DNA from 2 places in the Arthrobacter sp. Soc17.1.1.1 genome. Region 2 is predicted to be linked to the other one. Evidence: riboswitches for the same ligand, from Rfam matches in the RefSeq annotation. Region 2 holds a riboswitch; the other holds the start of a gene.

Region 1 (7,821 bases), 1.3 Mb from region 2:
AGGCCGATGGCGGTCCCGCCGACCACACCGATCGCCGTCGCGCCGACCCCGATGTACAGCGAGGTGGCGGCGCCGTGCACGATCCGCGTGTAGTTGTCCGCGCCGGAGTCGTCCGTGCCGAACCAGGCGCCGGCGCCGGGCGCCTCGAAGCTCCTGGCGGGGTCAACGGCGTACGGGTCGGCGGGAGCGAGCAGGCCCGGGGTCAGGACCGCCGCCGCGAGCCACAGGAGGAACGCGGAGGCCAGCAGGATCCCGGGGCGGACGCGCCACCGGCGCCGACGTTGCCTGGGCGTCCCGGCCCGTGCCGGCTCCCGGACGGGGAGCGCGGCCTGCGGGGCGACGGCGGGCGGGATGGTGCGTGAGGCGATGCTCATGCGGTCACCACTTTCGGGTCGATGAGCGTGTAGAGGAGGTCGATCACGAGGTTCACCACGACGTAGACCGCGGCCGAGAGGAGCACGATCCCGAGGATGACCGGCAGGTCCTTGTTGTAGACCGAGGCCAGGGTCAGGGACCCGATGCCCTGCCGGCTGAAGAGGGTCTCGACGACCACGGACCCGCCGAGCAGCGCGGCCACGACGAAACCGGACATGGTCATGACCGGGATGGCCGCGTGCCGGAGTGCGTGCCGGATCCTGACCGGGAGGTCGCGCATGCCGCGGGAGCGGGCTGTCAGGATGAACGGCTGCTCCAGGACGTCCTCGAGTTCGTTCCGCAGCACCTGGGAGAGGGTCCCGAAGACCGCCAGGGCGAGGGTGAGGGCCGGGAGGATCAGCGCGGCCGGCCCCTGATTCCCGCCGATAGGGAACCAGCGCAGCGTGAAGGAGAAGACGATGAGCAGCGCGAACCCGATGATGAACGTCGGCGTGGCGGCGAAGACCACCTCGACGCCGGAGACGATCGACCGGATCCAGGGGGCGCGCTGCGCGGACAGGATCGCCACGACGAACGTGAGGGGCAGCGCGACGGCGACGGCGGCCGCCGCGAGTGCCGCCGTCGCGCCGATCTGCTGCCCGATGGCCTCCGAGACGGGCAGGCGCAGCCGATAGGACTGCCCGAGGTCGCCCTGCAGCAGGTTCCCGAGGTAGCTGCCGTACTGCACGAGGAAGGGCTGGTCGAGGAGGTAGTCGGCGCGGACCTGCGCCAGTGTCTCCGCGGTGGGCCGCGCGTCGGGCCCGCCGAGGATCAGCAGCGCGGTGTCGCCGGGGATCAGGTAGACGGCGAGGAAGGTCAGCGTCGCGGCTCCCCAGAGGACGCCGATGCCGATCGCGAGTCGCGTGAGGACGCGGCGGAGAACCGTCACCTACTCGGCCTTCCAGGCGTAGGTGAGCACGGGCACGGGGTGGGAGGTGTCCACGGCGACGTCGTGCAGGGTGTTCGCGTACGCGAACTGGCTCGGGTTCTCGTAGAGCGGCACGCCGGGCACGATCTCGAGCAGCCGGTGCTGCGCCTTCGAGTACGCCTCCTCGGCCACGGGCCCGTCGTCGGCCTCGCGGGCCGTGGAGAGCAGGGCGTCGAGCTCGGGGTCGTTGACGTAGGACGAGTTCTGGCCGATCCGCTCTCCGGTGATCTCGGAGGAGTGGTAGCGGATGAACAGGACGTCGGTGGTGTTGGTGTGCCAGACGCCGGCGAGGGCGTCGTAGTCGCCGGCGTAGCGGAGTTCGGTCAGCTGCGCCTGGGGGAGCTGGATGATCCGGAGGTCGAAGCCGACCTTGCGGGCCTCTCCCTGCAGCTGCACGAGCAGCGGGCTCGGCGTGGAACTCTCCACCGTGGGGACCTCGACCGTCAGCCGCTTCCCGTCCTTCGTGCGGAAGCCCTCGCCGTCACGCCCCGTCCACCCGGCGTCGTCGAGCAGCTGGTTCGCCCGCTCGGGGTCGTGGGTGAGGACGCCCTCGACCGTCGGGTCGTAGTACCTGCTCTCCTTGGACAGGAAGCCGTCGATCGGCGTGTAGGTGCCGAAGCCGAGGCTCTCCGTGACGGCCTTCGTGTCCACGGCGGCGGCGAACGCCTGCCGGACCGCGAGGTCGTCGAACGGTGCGCGGTTCAGGTTGAAGTTGAGGACGTACGGGTTGCCGGTCCGGGCGAGGTTCTCGTACGTGAAGTCCGGGTCGGCCTGCACGGCCGAGGCGTTCTGCGGCGCGAGGTTCTCCGTCAGGTCGTACTGGCCCGAGACGAGGGACTGGTGGCGGATGACGGGTTCGCTGACGAGGGTGACCTCGACGCCGTCGAGGTACGCGGCACCGTCACCGTCCAGCCACTCGGGTGCCCAGTCGTAGCCCTCCCGCTTCGTGTAGCTGATGCTCTGGCCCGGGCGGTAGTCGGCGACGGTGAAGGGCCCCGTGCCGATCGGCTTCTGGCACAGCGTCTCCGGTGACTCGGTGATGGCCTTGCCGGAGTTCATGCCGAGCCAGGACTGGGCGAGGGTGTAGAGGAAGGGGGTGTAGGGGTAGGCGAGGTGGGCCTCGAAGGTGTATTCGTCGATCACCGTGCCGTCGACGTACGGGGCGATGTACGCGGCGGCGAGGGGCGACTTCGTGGCGGGGTCCCTCATGTGCTCGAAGTTCTGCCCGAGGACCTCCGCGTTCCAGGGCGAGCCGTCACTGAAGGTGACTCCCTGCTTGAGGTGGAACGTGTAGGTCCTGCCGTCCTCCGAGACGTCCCAGGACTCGGCGAGATACGGCGCGATGTCCCCGTTCTCGTCCAGGGTCACCACGTTGTCGTAGATCAGGCGGCCGAGGAACTGCTGCTGCGTGGCAGAGATTCCGTGGCCGTCGAGGCAGCCCGGCTCGGCCGAGATGGACACGTCCAGCACGCCGCCGGGGATCGGCTCGCCAGCGGCGACGGAGGACGAGCCCGCCGGCCCGGCGCAGCCGGCCAGGAGTGCGAGGAGACCCACCGCAGAAAGGGCGGTGGCGTGTCCGGAGCGGTTTCGATTTCGGGCAGGGCGAATTACGGATGCATTCATGGGAATTCCTCAAGAGGCGTTCCGGCGCAGCGCAGAGCATAGTGCGACCGGAAGGGAATTGAAGGGCGAGTGAAAGGAGAAGGCGCGCCGAGGGCGCCTGGATCCTGCTAGGGGAGGGCGGTACAGCTCACGATGAGTGCCTTTCGGAGTGCTCTTGCCCGCACCGGACCAGCACTGTGTGCCGAGGAGAAGGCCGCTTCGTCATCCGAACCACCCAGGAACATGGGGTTGGCGCGCGGTCCAGTCGGAGCTTTACGACCGCGTCTCTTGAAGCTGGAACAACTATAGGCAGATATCCGGGGTGTCGACCAATAAAAAGAAATATGACACGGCGCGAATTGCCGAGGGCAGGACGGAATGTCGCGGGGCGCAATTCAGCGCAGGGTGACCGTGCCGTCGTCGAGGATCTGCCACCCGGGATTATGGGCGATCTCCCACACGATCCCGTTCGGGTCGCGCACGAGCCCGCGGAAGATGCCGCCGAAGGCGCTCTCCTGCGGCTCCTGGACAGCGGTGCCGCCTGCGCGCGTCATCGCAGCGACGACGGCGCGGACCTCCTCGGGGCCGTCGACGTTGTGGGACAGCACGATGCCCGACGGCACCGGTGCGGCATCGAGCCCGAGGTCCTGGGCGAACTTGCCGGCGAGGAACAGCCCGAGGAGCACTCCCGGGGCCACCTGGTAGAAGATCACCTCGTCGGGGACGTCGAGCGTCGGCGTCCACCCGAGGCCCCGGCTGTAGAAGGACCGCGCAGCGTCGAGGTCCTGCGCGGCGACGGTGACGAAGTGGAGGCGGGCGTCCATGGAGGGAGCCTACCGGTCCCGTCCCCCGGCGGAACCGTGAACGGTTCTGCCGGGGGACAGGGATCAGTGACTCAGAGGGAGCGGGTGCGTCTCGCGGTACAGCTGGATGTGGAGGGCGAGCTTCCGCTCCGCTTCACGGCGACGCTCGCACTGGCGTTTGAGGTCGGACTCGGACAGCGTGGGTGCGCCGCGCTGGATGCGTTCCGCCGAGGAAGGGGCGGTGGGAGGCAGACTCTCGGGCCGGGCCTCCGACTGTTCTGTGGTCATGGCGATGTCCTTCGCTGGGAAGGGCGCGACGAATGGTCCGACGGTGGTGGTCGACGCGCGCCTTCGTCGACCCCGGGCTCGTGTCGGCCCTCGAGTTCCGCAAGTGTGCACCGGATCGGAGCATCCCTCTAGGGTCTTTCGGCCCCACCGTTCGGCGGACGGGGGGCCGGCCGTCGAAACCTGCTGACGGCCGCCCGGGCGAGGTATACAGTGCCCTATGCGCGCTGAGCCTGTTGTGGAGATCGAGCGGACGTTCGACGTCGGGGACGACACCCCGCTCCCCGTACTCGAGGACGTCCCCGGGGTGGGAAGCGTGGATGCGCCGGTCGAGTTCCACCTCGAGGCCGAGTACTTCGACACGGAGGACCTGAGGCTGGCGTCACACCGGATCACGCTGCGGCGCCGGACCGGCGGCGAGGACGCCGGATGGCACCTGAAGCTGCCGGCCGGTCCCGACGAGCGCCACGAACACCACGCGCCGCTGGGCAGGACCTCGGTGGTGCCGAAGCCGCTCCTGAAACTGATCCGGGTTCACACGAGGGACCGCGTGCTGGTACCGGTCGCCCGGCTGGACACGCGGCGCGTCGTGCGGCGCCTGCGGGGTGAGGACGGGGTCCTCGCCGAGTTCATGGACGACCGCGTGCAGGCGGAGGCGCTCCTGCCCGAGCCGTCCAGCCTGCGCTGGCGGGAATGGGAGATCGAGCTGGTCGGGGGCTCCAGGGACATGCTGGACGCGGCGACGGGACTCGTCGCCGCCGCGGGCGTCCGTGCCGCCGCTCACCGATCCAAACTCGAGCGTGCACTCGCTACCGGCGTCACCACGGACGCGGTGACGGTAACGGAGCCCTCGCCGGAGGGCCCGGCAGGCGATGTCCTCATCGCCTACCTGCGCGAGCAGGTGGCCGCGCTGAAGCAGCAGGACCCGCAGGTGCGGATCGACGGCTCCGATGCCATCCACAGGATGAGGGTCGCCACCCGGCGCATCAGGTCGGTCCTCGCGACCTACCGGGCCCTGCTCGACGACGTCGAGGGCGTAGGGCGCCTCCGGGAAGACCTCAGGTGGCTCGCCGGGGTGCTCGGCGCGGCGCGGGACGCGCAGGTGATGCGTGCACGGCTCGAGCAGATGCTCGCCGACGAACCACCCGAACTGCTGCTCGGCCCGGTGCAGCGCAGGCTCGAGATCGAACTCGGAGGGGACTACCGGAGATTCCACACCCGGGTCGTCAAGACGCTCGACGGCGAACGGTACTTCCGCCTCCTGGACGCACTCGACGCCCTCGTCGCTGCGCCCGCGCTGACGCCCCGCGCAGCAGACCCCGCCGCTCAGGTGATCCCGGGCCTGATCAACCGGGACCTCAAGCGCCTGCGCAGGGCGGTCCGTGACGCGAGGAACCACCGCGCGGGGGTCGGCGACCATCCTGCGCTGCACGAGGCTCGGAAGGACGCCAAGCGGCTGCGGTACGCGGCGGAGGCAGCCTCACCGGTCGGCCGCAAGAAGATCGCCCGCATCGCGGAGGCGGCGCAGGCCCTGCAGAAAGTGCTCGGCGAGCACCAGGACAGCATGGTGACCCGGGACCTGCTGCGGCGGATCGGCGGCAAAGCGTTCCAGGAGGGTGAGAACGGCTTCACCTACGGCCGGCTGCACGCCCTGGAGCAGGCGGCAGCCCTCGACGCCGAAGCCCGATTCCGCCATGAATGGAAGTACATCCCCTCACCACTGCGAAAGAAGTAGTCGTGCGAGGACCCGGGCCGGCTACGACGGGTCGGACGCCCTCCGGACGACGAGGACCGGGCAGTGCGCGTGCGCCACGCAGGCGCTGCTGACGGATCCGAGCAGCAGACCCCGGAACGTGCCGTGGCCACGCCCGCCGATGACGAGGAGGGCGGCGTCATGGGAGACCCGCACGAGGGTCTTCACGGGGTGCCCGAACACCACCGCCTTCTCGAGCCCGAACGGGGGATTCTCCCCGAACGCGGCCGTGACGGCCTCGTCCAGCTGCTTACGGGCGACCTCCGTGTACTCGCTGCGACCGAGCGGGATGTAGGCGGGGTACTCGGCGGGGTCGTCCCACGCAGCGACGGCGCGGATACTCGCGTCGAAGGCGGGCGCCAGTTTCTCGGCGTAGCGCAGGGCGGCGATGGACGGCCCCGACCCGTCCACACCGACGACGATCTGGGCTGCGGGGGTGGGACTCATGGCGCTTCTCCCTCGGGTTGCGGAAACGTGAACCTGCTGAGAGCACCCTCCACGGAATCCGCCCGATGACCTAGGGGCCTTCGGCCCTACCCCCACGCGTGTCCGGTCTGCTAGCTCGTGCCTCAGCCGAGGATTGCGAGGGCCTGGGGGATGCTGTCGATGGTGATGTCCGTGCCCGCGGCGACGTCCTTCACTTCGCCGTCGATCTGGTAGGGGAGTGGCTTGAGCGTCGAGAAGCGGTACCGGGAGTAGCTGGGCTGGTCACCGAGGCCCTTCGTGGAGGCGCGCAGGGCGGTCAGGAGGATCTTCCATTTGGCCATGTGGGGGAAGATGACGACTTCGAACTTCCCGTCGGAGGGATGGTCGTCGGCCTCGCTGAGGGTGGCGTACTTCGCCATCTGGGAGATGTTCGCGAACACGAGGCTGTCGAATTTCCGGCGCTCGCCGTCGCTCTGCCGGATCTCGAAGGGCTTGAACTTCCGAAAGGTCCGGGCGACGGAGAACATCTCCTTGATGGCACCCTTGCTGCCCTTCTCGAGATCGATCGCCATGATCGGGGTCAGACCGAAGCCGATGTAGGAATGCGCGTGGACCGGCTCCGCGGCGGGCACGGCGTCCGTCCCGGCGATGCTGATGCGGAGCAGGTCGATCCTGCGCACCTGCCCCTCGACGATGGCCTCGCCGAGCGGCTTGCGTCCCGTGACGCGGCTGTGGTCGTTGGCGTTCCCGGCCGCCAGGACGGCGCAGACGACGTCCTCGGCTCCGCTGGCCATGGCACCGTTGACCACCTCGTTGTACCCGCCGTCACCGCTGACCGAGACGACCAGGGCGTTGCCGGACAGTGCGGCCTCACGGGCGAGATCGATGGCATGACCGGCATGGTCGGTGGGGGTGAGCAGCACCTCGGTGTCCGGCAGGGCCGGCACCAGTTCGTCCCGGAGTCCCTCGGCGAGTCTCGGCGCATCGCCCGTGCTGTTCGGGTTGAAGATGATCGTGATCGTGTCGAACCTGCGCGGTGATTCCATGGTGGCTACCTTCGGTGATGACTCTCGTGGGATGCGGCTGTTCCCAGCATAAGTAAGCCAACTTATTATAAGAAGTCGGGTGTCATCACGACTGCCCCTGCGGGGGCCGGGGGAGTGCGGCCCTCTTTTCACGGCTTCCCCACCCGGGAACAGCCGGCGCTAGAAATCCCGCTGAGCCGGTGCGGGACGCCCGGCTTCCACGAGCCCGGGCGTACCGGGATCGTGCGGTTGCGGGTCCGGCTCGTCCGGCCCCTGATCCATCCGGAACGGCGGGTACTCGTCGCGCAGGAGGAGTACATAGGCCATCACGCGATAGACCCAGCGGGAGATGCCCATGACGAAATCGAACAGCGGCCTGGGATACCGAGCGGTGAACAGCAAGGCGATCCCCGCGACGAGAGCAAGGAAGCCCAGCAGTGACGGGCCTGATGTCCTGACGACCTCGCCCGGATCGGCGCCCGCGTCGACCGCCCAGGACCAGCCGCCGGTCAGCACCGCGATGATGACAAGGTGCGGCAGTGCGAGGAGCCACCCCTTGATCAGCACCAGTCCTCGGTGCAGCCG
Region 2 (7,821 bases):
ACTCCTTGATGAGCGCGATGAACTGGTTCACCAGGGCGGGCAGCACGCGCCGCACGCCCTGGGGGACCACCACGAGCTGCATCGACGAGCGGTAGCTGAAGCCCAGCGCGCGCGAGGCCTCCAGCTGCCCCTTCTCCACGCTCTGGATGCCGGAGCGGAAGATCTCGCCGATGTAGGCCGCCGCCATGAGCGAGAGCGCGAGGATCCCCATCGGGAACGGGCTCGTGCTGCCGGTGAGCTGGCGGTAGATCGGGCTGAGCCCGATGCCGATGAGCAGGATGATCACGACGGCGGGCACGCCGCGGAAGATGTCCGTGTAGATGCGGGCCACCCACCGCAGCAGCCGGTTGCGGGAGATCCCCATGATCGCGAGGACCATGCCGAGGATCGTCCCGATGATGCCGGAGGCCAGGGCCAGGATCAGGGTGTTCCGCAGACCCACCGTGAGGAGCTCCGGCAGGACGGCGGCCATCGCCCCCCAGTCGAAGAAGGTCTGCGCGAGCTGTTCAAAGGCATTCATGCAGGGACCGCTACTTTACTTCCACGGCTTTGCTGCCGGGCTTCCAGTCGGTGGGCATCTCGCGGTCCGGGTACCACTCCTTGGTGAGTTCGGTCCACGTGCCGTCGGCGATCACGGCGTCGAGGCCGGCGTTGAGGGCGTCGATGAGCGGCTGGTTCTCGCTGTTCACGGCGTAGGCCGTGAAGTTCTCGGTGTTGATGATGGTCTCGGCGATCGTGGTGTCGTCGCCCTCCTTCACCTGGCCCGTGGCCTGCTGCGACGGTGCCACCCAGGCGTCCACCTGGCCGTTCTTCACGTTGGCGTAGACGGTGTTGTAGTCCGCGAACCGGACGGGCTCGAGGCCGAGGGTGTTGGTGACGTAGTCGTCCTGGACGGTGCCCTGGACCACGCCGATGCGCGTGCCCTCGGACAGGGAGTCGAACCCGGTGACCGAGGAGCCGTTCTTCGTGACGACGGCCATGTAGCCGAAGTCGTACCCGTTGGTGAAGCCGACGTTCTCGCGGCGTGCCGCCGTGGTGGAGATCGAGGAGGAGCCGACGTCGAACTGCTTGTTCTGCACCTGCGCGAGGAGCGCGGAGAAGTCGGTGGACGCGAACTCGACCTCGAGGCCGAGCTTGTCGCCGATGGCGCGGAGCAGTTCGTTGTCGTAGCCGGTGAAGACACCGTTCTCGATGAAGATGTTCGGCGGGGCGTCGGAGAGGGTGCCGACGCGCAGCGTCCCGTCCGTGATGAGGCCGAGGTTCGCCGGATCGATCTCCTCGACCGGGGTGGTGGTCTCGGTGGTGTACTGGTCCAGCGACTGCTGGTCGCTGCCGGCCAGGGCGTCGGTGGTCTCGGTGGGTTCGCTGCTGCTGGAGCTGCCGCAGGAGACCGTCAGGGCGAGCAGGGGCACGGTCAGTGCCGTGAGGACCTTACGGGAGAGGTTCATGGTGTCCTTCGTGGTGGCGGGCCCGGGAACGGGTGCGCTGGGTGGGGTGCTGGGACGCCGGAGGCCGGCGGGAGGACTGCTGGCTGCTGGGTGACACGCTCGCTGTTCTGGGCTGTGCGCGCTGTGGCGGCCGGACCGGACGGAACACCGGGGAAGGACCGCACGACGCCGTACTTGCCAACCGGGGGACTGGACCCGGCGGCCGAATCTTCACCTGGAGCACCCCACTACGGGAGAGGGTTGCTGTCCAGCCGGCCAGGGCCGATGGCTGGAACTCTTGATTTGAGCAAAACGCTAGGGCAGCACGGAGTGTCCGGTCAAAACGGGATCACGGATATTGCGCCGCTTGACGCGGGAATCCGGGGGTCCAGGCGCGGGGTGTGGCCGACTTCACACGAACCGGTCCACGAGAGCGGTCAGTTCCGCGGTCAGGGCCGGGGAGGTGCGGATCTCCTGCCCGTCGAGTGAGAGGACCGGCGCGAGGAGCCGGATGCTCGAGATGAGCCACACGGCATCGGCGTCGAGGAGGTGGTGCGGTTCGAGCGGCCCGTACCCGAGGTCCCACCCCTCCTCCTTCGCCGCGGCGAACAGCGCGGCCTGCGAGGTGCCGGCCAGGATGCCACTCTCGAGCTGCGGCGTGACGAGCGTCTTCCGCCCGTCGCGCACGGTGGCGAGCAGCACGGTGGACGTGGGCCCCTCGAGGACCTTGCCGTCGGAGGAGGTGAAGATGACGTCGTCGGCGCCGGACGCCTTCGCGTGGCGGATCGCGGCCATGTTGACGGCGTAGGACAGCGTCTTGGCGCCCATGAGCAGCCACGGCGCGCGCTGCGCCACGGTGCTGTCGTACCCGCGCTCGAGGAACAGGACCCTCAGGCCGGCCTCGCGCTGCGCCAGAGTGGCCGCGGGGACGGGCGCCACCTGCACCCACGCCGTGGGCCGTCCCGCGCCCTCCACGCCCCGGGTGGCCACGAGCTTCACGACGGCGCTGCTCCGGCCCGGCTCGGCGCCCGCGAACTCGCCGAGGGCGGTGCGGATGGCGCGGCTCCAGGCGTCGGCGCCCGGCACGGCCAGGTCGAGGGCCGCGGCCGACGACGCGAGCCGCGCCAGGTGCGCCTGCTCCTTGCGGGGCGTCCCGTCGACGGCGAGCATCGATTCGAACACGCCGTCGCCGCGGGTGGCGCCGAGATCGGAGATCATCAGCTGCGGCTGCGAGGCGTCCGCGATCCTGCCGTGGTCGTGGTCGGGGTCGAGGAACACGAGAACCGTCATGGGCCCCAGCCTAGCGGGGGGCCCGCCGCGTCAGGTGAGTCCGACCTTCCGGGTGAACAGCTTCTGCAGCAGGATGAAGGCGAGGAGCAGGGCGCCGATCACGATGCGCGTCCACCAGGAGCTCAGCGTGCCCTCGTAGGAGATGAACGTCTGGACGATACCGAGGACGAGCACCCCCGCGAGGGAACCGAGCACGTACCCGTACCCGCCGGTCAGCAGCGTGCCGCCGACCACCACCGCGGCGATCGCGTCGAGCTCCAGCCCCGTGGCGGCCAGGCTGTACCCGGAGAGGCTGTAGAACGAGAACAGGATCCCGGCGATCGCGGAGCACACCCCGCTGATCCCGTACACGAGCACCTTGGTGCGCGGGACGGCGAGGCCCATGAGCACCGCGGAGGACTCCCCACCGCCGATCGCGTACACGGTGCGGCCGAAGCGCGTCTGGTGCAGCACGTAGAACGCGACCGCGACGACGAGCAGGGCGATCAGGACGCCGGGGGAGACGAACAGCTTCCCCGCCAGCGGGATCCTCGCCTGGGCCATGGACGTGAAGAACGGGTCGGTCACGGTGATGGAGTCGACGCTGATGACGTAGCAGAGGCCGCGGGCCAGGAACAGCCCGGCGAGGGTCACGATGAACGGCTGGATCTCGAAGACCTGGATGACCAGGCCCATCGCGAGGCCGAAGGTCGCCCCCGTCAGGAGCACGAGGAGGATCACCGCGACCGGGCTCCAGCCGGCCTGCAGGAGGGCGGCGGCGATCATCATGGACAGCGCCACGACGGAGCCGACCGACAGGTCGATGCCCCCGGTGAGGATCACGAACGTCATGCCGACGGCGAGCACGATCAGGAAGGTGTTGTCGATGAGGAGGTTCAGGAAGACCTGCCCGGACAGGAACCCCGGGTACATGGCGGCGCCGACGGCGAACATCGCGACGAACAGGCCCACGGTCGCCAGCGTGGGGGCGTACCGTGCCTTGCTCTGCAGGCTGCCGATCCGGGAGCGGCCGAGCGGGGCGGAGGTGCGGGTGAGGACGGACATCAGGCGGCCACCTCCACCCGCGGCTGCGCGGTGACGGGGGGCCTGCGTCGCCCGAAGAGGGTGCGCGCCCTGGGGGACTGCAGGAGGCAGACGATGATCACCACGAGCGCCTTGAACACCAGGGTCGCCTCGGGCGGGATGCCCAGCGTGTAGACGGTGGTGGTCAGGGTCTGGATGATGAGCGCCCCGACGAGCGTGCCCACGAGGCTGTAGCGGCCACCGGCCAGCGAGGTGCCGCCGATCACGACGGCGAGGATGGCGTCCATCTCGATGTAGAGGCCGGCGTTGTTGGAGTCGGCGGCGGTGACGTTCGAGCTGATCATGAGGCCCGCGACCGCCGCGCACAGTCCGCTGAAGATGTACACGGTCCAGGTGATGGTGCGGGCGTCGAGGCCGGCGAGCCGGCTGGCCACGGGGTTGATGCCCACGGCCTCGATGAGCGTGCCGAGGGCCGTGCGGCGCGTGAGCAGCCCGGCGGCACCGAAGGCGGCCGCCGCGATGAGGATCGAGATGGGCAGGCCCAGGAAGAAGCCGGCGCCGATCGCCTGGTAGGAGTCGTTGGAGACGGAGATGATCTGCCCGTCGGTGACCAGCTGGGCGAGCCCCCGGCCGGCGGTCATGAGGACGAGCGTGGCGATGATCGGCTGGATCCCGATGACCGAGACCAGGAACCCGTTCCACGCCCCGAGGAGGAGCCCGGCGACGACGGCGATCGCCACACCGGTGGCCGCGGTCTGCAGGGAGGTGGGATCGGGGGAGCTGTAGATGTACATGCAGGAGACGGCGCCGGCGATGGCCGCGACCGCCCCCACGGAGAGGTCGATGCCGCGGGAGGCGATGACGAGGGTCATGCCGAGCGCGATCAGGATGGTCGGGGCCCCGTTGCGGAGGATGTCGATCAGGCTCCCGTACAGGTGGCCGTCCTGGACACGGACCGAGAGGAAGTCCGCGCGGAAGAGCTGGTTGAGCAGGAGCAGCAGGACCAGCGCGAGGACGGGCCAGGTGAGGCGGTGCTTCAGCAGCGCGCTCATGGGTTCGTTCCCGCGATGACCGTCATGACGTCTTCCATGGTGACTCCGTCGTTGGGAATGTCGGCCACCATCTGCCGGTCCTTGAGGATGGCGATGTGGTCGCTGAGGCGCAGTACTTCCTCGAGTTCGGCCGAGATGAAGATGACGGACATGCCGTCGGCTGCGAGGTTGCTGATGAGCTTCTGGATCTGCGTCTTGGCGCCGATGTCGATGCCCCGGGTCGGCTCGTCGAGGATGAGCAGCTTCGGCTCGGTGATGAGCCAGCGGGCGAGCAGCACCTTCTGCTGGTTGCCGCCGCTGAGGTCCCGGATGAGCGAGTCCCGGTTGGACGGGCGGATGTCGAGGGCCCTGATGAACCGCTCGGCCAGCTCGTCCTGGGTGGCGCGGGGGACGCGCCGCCACCAGCCCTTGCCGGCCTGCATCGCGAGGATCAGGTTGTCGCGGACCGACAGGTCCCCGATCAGTCCCTCCTCCTTCCGGTTCTCGGAGGAGAAGGCGATGCCGCGGTCGATGGCGGACCGCGGCGTGCGCAGCGTACGGGGGGTGCCGCTGATGGTCAGCTGTCCCTGGTCCGCGCGGTCGGCGCCGAAGAGCAGCCTCGCCGTCTCGGTGCGGCCGGACCCGAGCAGCCCGGCGAGGCCGAGGATCTCCCCGGCGTGGACGGTGACCGTGACGTCCCGTACGGAGCCCTTCCGGCCCAGGCCCTCCGCCTGCAGGAACGGCACCTGCTCCGTGCGGTCCGGGTGGCGCCGGCTCTCGGCCTCCTCGAGGGCGGTCAGGGCGTCCAGTTCCTTGCCGATCATCTTGGAGATCAGGCCCATGCGCGGCAGATCGCGGGTCGGGTACTCACCCACGAGCCGGCCGTTGCGGAGCACGGTCATGCGGTCGGAGACCTCGTAGACCTGCTCGAGGAAGTGGGAGACGAACAGGATCGCCACCCCCCGGTCCCGGAGCGTCCGGATGACGGCGAACAGCTGCTGGACCTCGTCCGCGTCGAGGCTGGAGGTGGGTTCGTCGAGGATGAGGACCCGCGCGTCCACCTGCATGGCCCGCGCGATGGCGACGAGCTGCTGGACGGCGATGGAGTGCGAGGACAGGATGGATCGGGGGTCGATGTGGCCCAGCTGCAGTTGCCCGAGGACCTCCTGCGCCCTCCGCCGGACGTTCCGCCAGTGGATGCCCCCGCGCCGGCGCGGTTCGCGGCCCAGCAGGATGTTCTCCTCGACCGAGAGGTTCGGGCACAGGTTCACCTCCTGGTAGACCGTGCTGATCCCGGCCGCCTGTGCCTCCGCCGGGGTGCCGAAGCTCTGCTGCGCCCCGAGGACGGTGATGGTTCCGCTGTCCAGCGGGTAGACGCCTGTCAGCGCCTTGATGAGGGTCGACTTCCCGGCGCCGTTCTCGCCGAGGAGGGCGTGAACCTCTCCCGGGAACAGCCGGAAGTCGACGCCGTCGAGCGCCTTCACGCCCGGGAAGGCGATGGAGATGCCCTGCATGTCCACCACGGGGACGGTCTCGCTCATACGGCTCTGCCCTCCTGTGCCTGGGGATGCGGCGGGTCCCCGCCGCATCCCCCTGGTGACCCGGCCGTCCCGCGGGGACGGCCGGGTCCGGTTCCTAGTACTCGCGGCTCGCGAGGACTTCCTTGGCCTGCTCCGGCGTGAAGGTGGTCTCCTCGGTGACCACGCGGGCCGGGACCTCCTCGCCCGCGACCACCTTGGCCGCCAGGTCCATCAACTGCTCGCCCAGGAGCGGGTTGCACTCGACGATGAAGTTGATCTTGCCGTCCGCGAGCGCCGTCATCCCGTCCTTCACGGCGTCGACCGTGATGATCTTGATGTCCTTGCCCGGCACCTTGCCTGCGGCCTCGATGGCCTCGATGGCACCGAGCCCCATGTCGTCGTTGTGCGCGTAGACCACGTCGATGTCCGGGGTGTTCTTCAGGAACGCCTCCATCACCTGCTTGCCGCCGCTGCGGGTGAAGTCGCCGGTCTGCGATTCGACGATCGTGAGGTCCGGATCGGCGGCGATGGCGGCCTCGAAGCCTTCCTTCCGGTCGATGGCGGGGGCTGCGCCCGTGGTCCCCTGAAGCTCCACGATGTTCACGGGCCCCTCGGTGGACGCCGAGTCCTCGACCAGCCACTCGCCGGCCTTCTTGCCCTCCTCCACGAAGTCCGAGCCGAGGAAGGTCCGGTACAGCGAGGTGTCGGCGGAATCGACGGACCGGTCGGTGAGGATGACGGGGATCTCGGCATCCTTGGCCTCCTTCAGCACGGTGTCCCAGCCCGACTCGACCACGGGGGAGAAGGCGATGACGTCCACCTGCTGCTGGATGTAGGACCGGATGGCCTTGATCTGGTTCTCCTGCTTCTGCTGCGCGTCGGAGAACTTCAGATCGACGCCCGCCGCCTCCGCGGAGTCCTGGACGGACTTGGTGTTGGCGGTGCGCCAGCCGCTCTCCGCACCGACCTGGGCGAAGCCCATGGTGATGGTGTCGTCACCGCCGGCACCGCCGCCGCTGCCGCCGGACTCGGATCCGCCGCCGCAGGCCGTGAGGGCGAGGGTTGTGGCGGCAAGGGCCGCCACGAAGGATTTCCTGAACACTGCTGCCTCCTGGGAATCGGGACCACAGCAAGGGGGCATCTGCACCGTCGTTGCTGCAGGGGCGGGGAGCCCTGCCGCAATTGTGAACGGTAACAAATGGCGGGTCAAGGGCTCCGGGCCACAATCCGGTAGCGATCTTCCCCGGGTCGGAGAGAGCCCGGCCGGGGCCGTGACGGACGGAAGGCCGGACCGCGTGCCACGCGGTCCGGCCTTCCGGTAGGGGGTCAGTTACTTCTGATCGCTGTCCTTGCCGTCGAGGGCGTCCTTGGCCTTGTCCTTGGCCGAGTCCACCTTCTCGGGATGGTCCTGTGCATAATCCTTGGCCTTGTCAGCCATTCCGCCACTGTCCGCCATAGAGTCTTCTTCCAGTCGAACCGGTCCGCGGCCCACCGTGGCTGCCGCAGTCTGACGGCTTCATCCTGCACCTT

The links. A riboswitch is a leader RNA that binds a small molecule or an ion and turns the genes downstream of it on or off. The one in region 2 is predicted to bind S-adenosylmethionine.
Region 1: another riboswitch for S-adenosylmethionine. It lies ahead of V6S67_RS09180 (ABC transporter substrate-binding protein); the one in region 2 lies ahead of V6S67_RS15160 (ABC transporter substrate-binding protein).

What each region holds. Positions count from the first base shown of each region.
Region 1 covers NZ_JBAJII010000001.1:1,991,564-1,999,384, reverse strand. Annotated here, with positions in the region: gene V6S67_RS09190 (ABC transporter permease) at 1-374, opposite strand, end outside; gene V6S67_RS09185 (ABC transporter permease) at 371-1,303, opposite strand; gene V6S67_RS09180 (ABC transporter substrate-binding protein) at 1,304-2,896, opposite strand; SAM riboswitch class IV at 3,111-3,238, opposite strand; gene V6S67_RS09175 (VOC family protein) at 3,340-3,768, opposite strand; gene V6S67_RS09170 (hypothetical protein) at 3,832-4,035, opposite strand; gene V6S67_RS09165 (CYTH and CHAD domain-containing protein) at 4,253-5,767, shown strand; gene V6S67_RS09160 (universal stress protein) at 5,789-6,232, opposite strand; gene V6S67_RS09155 (diacylglycerol/lipid kinase family protein) at 6,355-7,257, opposite strand; gene V6S67_RS09150 (DUF4389 domain-containing protein) at 7,417-7,821, opposite strand, start outside.
Region 2 covers NZ_JBAJII010000001.1:3,283,591-3,291,411, reverse strand. Annotated here, with positions in the region: gene V6S67_RS15165 (amino acid ABC transporter permease) at 1-520, opposite strand, end outside; gene V6S67_RS15160 (ABC transporter substrate-binding protein) at 531-1,448, opposite strand; SAM riboswitch class IV at 1,614-1,731, opposite strand; gene V6S67_RS15155 (aminodeoxychorismate lyase) at 1,839-2,717, opposite strand; gene yjfF (galactofuranose ABC transporter, permease protein YjfF) at 2,748-3,761, opposite strand; gene V6S67_RS15145 (ABC transporter permease) at 3,761-4,792, opposite strand; gene V6S67_RS15140 (sugar ABC transporter ATP-binding protein) at 4,789-6,312, opposite strand; gene V6S67_RS15135 (ABC transporter substrate-binding protein) at 6,407-7,393, opposite strand.